Bremerella alba: one gene and its partner. Each later gene encodes a partner of the first gene's protein in a complex. Links are inferred from orthologs where the notes say so. Each region holds a gene or a part of one and is shown on either strand. Other genes may lie near its edges.

The links. The genes of interacting proteins can lie anywhere in the genome.
Region 2: the proteins of hisF (region 1) and hisH are in contact, whole or in part, in a crystal structure (PDB 6RU0), measured with the Thermotoga maritima proteins. The link is inferred for Bremerella alba from one-to-one orthologs. Residues at the interface, in WP_004080486.1 of Thermotoga maritima: Met1, Leu2, Ala3, Arg5, Ser40, Glu41, Asp45, Glu46, Ala70, Glu71, Ile73, Asp74, Ile75, Pro76, Phe77, Asp98, Lys99, Ser122, Gln123, Glu161, Thr195, Leu196, Asn247, Arg249, Glu251; in WP_004080484.1 of Thermotoga maritima: Asn15, Arg18, Arg22, Arg117, Leu118, Pro119, His120, Met121, Gly122, Trp123, Asn124, Asn134, Gly135, Tyr136, Tyr138, Val140, Tyr158, Glu180, Lys181, Ser182, Ser183, Lys184, Ile185.

Annotation. Positions count from the first base shown.
Region 1 is NZ_JABRWO010000001.1:374,967-377,968, forward strand. The notes cover bases 177-3,001. They hold hisF (imidazole glycerol phosphate synthase subunit HisF), read right to left. Parts: upstream 2,061-3,001; coding sequence 1,293-2,060; downstream 177-1,292. Other genes in these bases: HOV93_RS01475 (type IV pilus twitching motility protein PilT), read right to left, coding at 177-1,223; HOV93_RS01485 (FMN-dependent NADH-azoreductase), read left to right, coding at 2,298-2,957; HOV93_RS01490 (ATP-dependent DNA helicase), read right to left, coding at 2,987-3,001. Also shown: HOV93_RS01470 (ATPase, T2SS/T4P/T4SS family), read right to left, coding at 1-75; more of HOV93_RS01475, read right to left, coding at 75-176; more of HOV93_RS01490, read right to left, coding at 3,002-3,002.
Region 2 is NZ_JABRWO010000008.1:47,517-50,418, reverse strand. Bases 178-2,902 are described here. They hold hisH (imidazole glycerol phosphate synthase subunit HisH), read right to left. Parts: upstream 1,982-2,902; coding sequence 1,373-1,981; downstream 178-1,372. Other genes in these bases: HOV93_RS14430 (OmpA family protein), read right to left, coding at 2,517-2,902; hisA (1-(5-phosphoribosyl)-5-[(5-phosphoribosylamino)methylideneamino]imidazole-4-carboxamide isomerase), read right to left, coding at 533-1,255; HOV93_RS14445 (hypothetical protein), read right to left, coding at 178-520. Outside these bases: more of HOV93_RS14445, read right to left, coding at 1-177. UniProt on the Escherichia coli protein: IGPS catalyzes the conversion of PRFAR and glutamine to IGP, AICAR and glutamate. The HisH subunit catalyzes the hydrolysis of glutamine to glutamate and ammonia as part of the synthesis of IGP and AICAR.

The DNA.
Region 1 (3,002 bases):
CGATTCGAATCCAAACAAGCTGAGAGTAATCGCCAACAGAAGAAGGCCAAAAACCAAAAAAGCGATTCTTCGCATTAAACCATCCCAGGTTGTGCCACATTGATGCCTTTGAGTGCCATCTTCAACGCTTCGACGTTTGGCGCCACGGCGAAAGCCGTTTCGCGATCGATCAGTTCTTTATCGATCAGCGCCTTGAGGCTCATCGTGAAGTCTTGCATACCGTCGTCTTTACCGATACGAATTGCATCGGGTAGTTTGCTATCCTTCCCTTCCAGAATCAACTTCTGAACGGTTGGATTCATCGTCATGATCTCGACCGTCGGCACACGGCCCACGCCCGGCTTGATCGACTTGAGCAGTTTCTGGGCGACGATCCCCTTCATATTGAACGCGATGGCACTACGAATCGAGCCATGCATTTCTTCGGGGAACAAGTCGAGAATACGACCGATCGTACTCGATGCGCTGGAAGCATGGATCGTTCCGAACACCAAGTGACCCGTTTCCGCCGCGTGAATGGCCGTGAGGAACGTTTCCTGATCACGCATTTCACCAATCAGGATAATGTCGGGATCTTCACGCACAGCATGCGCCATCGCGATCTCGAAGTTTTTCACGTCCTGCCCGACCTCGCGCTGATTGATCAGGCATTTTTCTTCCGAATAGACGAATTCGATCGGGTCTTCCAGCGTAAGGATGTGCTTGGAGTAGTTTCGATTGATCCAGTTGAGCATCGACGCGATCGTCGTACTTTTACCAGAACCCGTCACCCCGGCCAGCAGCACCATCCCTTGGTCGAACTTACACAGATCTTCCATCACCGGAGGAATATTCAGTCCTTCGAAGTTGGGGATCCAATTGTTAATACGACGAGCGACCAGCCCCATGTTGCCCAGCTGGGTGAACATGTTTACACGGAAACGCCACTTTTCGCCATCGACGTCCACCACGTGGGCAAAGTCAGCCCCGCCGTTTTCTTTAAAAATCGCTTGGTTTCTCGCGTCCATCAAGGGCCACAGAAGATGCAGCATCTCCTCCGCGTCGATCGGTCCGCGATTGAGGTTCTTGAGCGTACCGTCTACCCGCACAATTGGCGGGCGGCCGACCTTCATGTGCAAGTCAGAACCTTCCAGCTTCACCAGCGCGCGGAAGATCTTGTCGACTTCATATACTTTGTCCTGCGAGAGAAATTTCTCGGCTATCGCTGCGTCGATTTCTGCCATGACTCTTCTACCTCAGTTCCTGAAAGTTTGAGGACAAGCCCCTCAGTTTGATTCGTGGCGGCCGTAAAATCAAAGCCGGACACAAATTCCTCGGTCACGCATCAATTCTTTCGTCTCATGAATTGTAAACTGGCCGAAATGAAAAATGCTGGCTGCCAACGCCGCATCGGCCTTGCCCTGCAAAATGGCATCGGCCAAATGCTCTGGACTGCCCGCCCCGCCGCTGGCCACCACCGGGATGGTTACTGCCTCGCTAACCGCACGGGTAACTTCCAAATCGTAGCCATCTTTGGTTCCGTCACGATCCATGCTAGTCAGCACAATTTCGCCGGCACCCAGTTCTTCGACCTTTTTCGCCCAACTGACGGCCTCTAGACCAGTCGGCGTGCGGCCACCGTTAATGTGGACTTCCCACACTTCCCGGCCCTCTTTTTCGACGCGTTTGGGGTCAATATTCACCACAATGCATTGGCTACCGAAACGTTTGGCTGCCTGACGCACAAACTCCGGGTCTTTACAGGCCGCCGAATTGATCGAGACCTTATCCGCTCCTGCATTGAGTAGCGAGCGTATATCTTCCAATGTCCGGATTCCGCCACCTACCGTCAGCGGCATGAACACTTCTTCCGCTGTCCGGCGCACGACCTCTAAGATGATGTCTCGCTGTTCGTGGCTGGCCGTGATGTCTAAAAACACCAGTTCGTCAGCCCCTTCTCGCTCGTAGCGCGCAGCAACTTCGACCGGGTCGCCCGCGTCGCGCAGCTGAACGAAATTCGTTCCTTTGACGACACGCCCCTGATTAACGTCTAAACACGGTATCACACGGCTGGCCAACATCGATGCTAACCGCAGCTTTCAGAAAGGGTTGCAAGGAAGAACCGAACCCAGAAAAGGGTCCGTAGAAAGGCAAATCTACTGTAAGCGGGACGGGACTCAGGGTCAACTAACCCCACCTGGGTATGGCATGGTTTTCGGGCAACTCAGAACTTAACGTGACTTCCCACGTGAAACGGCATCCAAGCGGCCAGACTCCCTGTTACTCATACAATCTAGCATGATTTTGGAGCCCCACCGATGAGCCGCATTTTGTTAATTGAAGCGAGTGCACGTAAAACGCGATCCCTGAGCCGTAACTTGGCCGAGCGTTTTGCCGCGGCATGGCTGTCGCACGCGCCGAGCGACGAGATCATTCGACGCGATGTCGGGCTCAATCCGCCACCGGCCATTACAGAGCAATGGATTGCTGCCGTATTCAAGCCGGAAGAGGCTCGCGATGCTTCGGACAAGCAGGTCCTGACTCTTTCCGATGAACTTATCGGGGAACTGATTCCCGCTGACATCCTGGTCATCGCCACTCCGATGTACAACTACGGCATGCCAGCCGCATTGAAGGCCTGGTTCGACCAAGTCATTCGAATTAACAAAACCTTCAGCTTCGACCTGGCCCGCGGCGACAATCCGATTGAACCCATGCAAAGCGGAAAAACGCTGGTCATGCTAACAGCCGCCGGCGAAGGAGGACTGCTCGATAGCATCGCTTCCCACAAGAACCATCTTCATCCCCACATCATCGAGGCGTCACGTCTATTAGGGGTCGAGCAGCACGAAACGGTTGCCATCGAGTTTCAAGAATTCGGGGATCAGCGGTTCGACCACTCCCAAGCCCAAGCTACCGCCGCGATCGAGCCCTTGGTAGAGCGGCTGATGGAGCAAACAACTTGCTCTAGTCGATGAGCCGTGAGTGTCCCGCTGGGGGAATAACATTAGATATAGTCATCC
Region 2 (2,902 bases), on another replicon or contig:
GATCGTCGACCGTTTTTTCTGCCGGTTGCCGATGGGCGATCTGTGCTTCCGCACGAAACTTCATCTGACCGCCAGCGTTTTGCACGCCCCAGAAACCAGCGAACTCACCACTGGCCTGGGCGGGAGTAATCTCGTCGACGGAAACATGACGAATGTAGCTATATGAATCAGCCTGCCGAGGCCAATTGGCGACTGGATATTGCTTTTGATAGAAAGGTGGCTGGGGGGATTGCTGCTGTTTTAAAAGGTCGGCAATCGCTTGTTCGTCGTCGAGCACCCATTGATAAGGCGAGTCTTCCACGGCATGAAACTTGAGCCCTAGCCGATCAACCTCATCGATCGCTAAGGTAGCGACCTGGTAATGAACCTGGCACATCGCAGGACGGTAATAAGAAAGGTAACCGAACACCCCAGCCAATAGGGCGACGATCACCATCATCGCGCACAAGCTGAAACGAAGTCCCCAGGTTTTGCCCGAGGTGGGGACGACTGATTCAGAAGTCAAATCACGCTCAGGCATAGGACCTGTTGGTTACCTCACACCGCCCGCGGCCTCGACCGCCTGACGAACTGTTAGTCGGCCTTCATATAACGATCGCCCCACAATCGCGCCATCGAGTCCGGCGGCCGTCAGGTTGGACACATCCTCGACCGAGGTCACCCCGCCTGAGGCAACCACCGGCACTTTGACGGCCTGTTTCATGGCCTGCATTGCCTGGACATTCGGCCCGGCCAGCATGCCGTCGGTGGCGATGTCGGTGTAGATAATGGCTGCCATCGGCAGATGCTCGAATGTTTTGGCCAGATCGATGGCCGAGGTGGTGCTTACTTCCAGCCAGCCATCGGTGGCGACCATGCCTTCTTTGGCATCGATGCCGACCACCAGCTTTTCCGGAAATTTCTCGCACATCGCAGCAAACCAGTCTGGCTCACGCAGGGCCTTGGTACCGATCACCAGGCGGGCCAGCCCGAGATCGAGAAGCTCTTGGATCGTCTTCTCATCGCGGATTCCGCCTCCCACTTCACAAGGGATATCAACCGCCGCTACGATCGCAGCGATCGCGTCGCGGTTTTTCAGGCTACCGTCCTTGGCCCCATCCAGGTCGACCAGATGAAGACAATCGGCACCTTCCGCGACCCAGCGCTTCGCCATTTCGGCCGGGTCGTCCCCGTAGACCGTTTCGCGGTTGTAGTCTCCTTGCTGGAGTCGCACGCATTTACCACCGAGAAGATCAATGGCCGGCCAAATTTGCATTGTGGGTCCCTTTCTGCGCCGAACGGCCGAACCCTTCGGCGTCCTGGCAATATCTCATAAGAGTTAAGAATCAGCAAGGAATTTCTTGCCGTTAGATCAAGTTAACGCGGGGGATATCTACGCCAACTGGGCAAAGTTCTTCAGCACGCTCAGCCCTGCCTGTTGGCTCTTTTCGGGGTGAAACTGCGTCGCGTAGAGATTGTCTTTCCAGACGGCCGCACAAAACGGTCCACCATAATCGGCCGTGATCGCCACGACATCTTCGTTTTCCGGAACGACATAGTACGAGTGAACGAAGTAGAAGTTCGTCCCCTCGTCGATTCCCTCGAAAATGGGTGGCCGATGGATGAAGTTGGCCTGATTCCAGCCCATATGGGGGACTTTATAGCCGTGTGGCAACTCGAATTTCACGACCTTGCCCGGCAAGATCCCCAGGCCTTCGTGTTCGCCCCCTTCGTAGCTGACGTCGAACAGCATCTGCAGGCCCAGGCAAATCCCGAGAAACGGCGTTCCGGAAGCAATCTGATCGCGAATCGGCCCTTCCAGGTCGCGGCGGCGGATCTCGTCGACCGCGTCGCCACACGCCCCCACGCCTGGCAAAACAAGCTTGGTCGCCGCGGCGATCTCTTTCGGATCGCTGGTGATATGTGCAGCGTGCCCTGTCTTTTCAAAGGCTTTTTGCACACTCCGCAGGTTACCCATCTGGTAGTCGACAATCGTGATCATCAGGCGAGCAAGTTCACTATTCGAGGCAATTCAACGACCGACACGTCGTGAGAAATAAAACACACCCACGGCGGACACAACCCAAAGACGAAAGTTCGCCCAGGGGCACTTATTGTAATTCGTTTCCGCTCGATTCGTTAGGCGGCAGGAAGTTGAAAAAGATTGCGAGCGCACTATCTCATGGGATCGCTTCCTGACTAAGTTGCGTTTATGAGCCTCGGATGGATCTAAATTCCGGGATACCAGTAACTATTCGCTTCCGTGTGCCTCTGGCCAGTCCGTTTGAAGCTCAAAACATGAACAAACGAGTACCCGCTTCCCACTCGCAAAAAGCCTGGAAACTCCAAGCAAATCGAAACGACGCGGGCCCCCGGAACATTGCCGGAGACATCATCTCCGAAGAGTGCGAGCAGTGGCGAGAAGCGGAACGTACCGCATCGAAATGCGATCTCCATTAGATAGCATGCCGCGAACATGGTTCGTGGTGCGATGCGTTTCTCATCGCCCTACGCGATGTTGCACCGGTGCGTCGGTATTAGTTGTCTGACTGGGGATAGATTACCAGGTCGACACGTCGATTCTTTTGCTGCCCTGCTGGGGTGGCGTTTGAAACGACCGGATGGTTCGTTCCGTGTCCCACAACAACCAGTCGCGACGGGTTCATGCGGTAACGCGAGGTCAGCTGATCGAAAACGGTTTGGGCCATGCTGGCCGAGAGCTGATGATTGGACGTGTAAGGGGGCTTCACCGGTTGATTGTCGGTGTGTCCTTCAATCCCAACCTTGTTTTGCGGGAAGTTTTGCTGAAGCGTGCTGGTAAGTTGCGAGAGGATGTTGTCGGAACTAGGAATCAACGAGTTGGTGCCTGGCTGAAATAACGCATCGGCCGGGATTTCGATGCGAATCACATCGCCATCTTGCT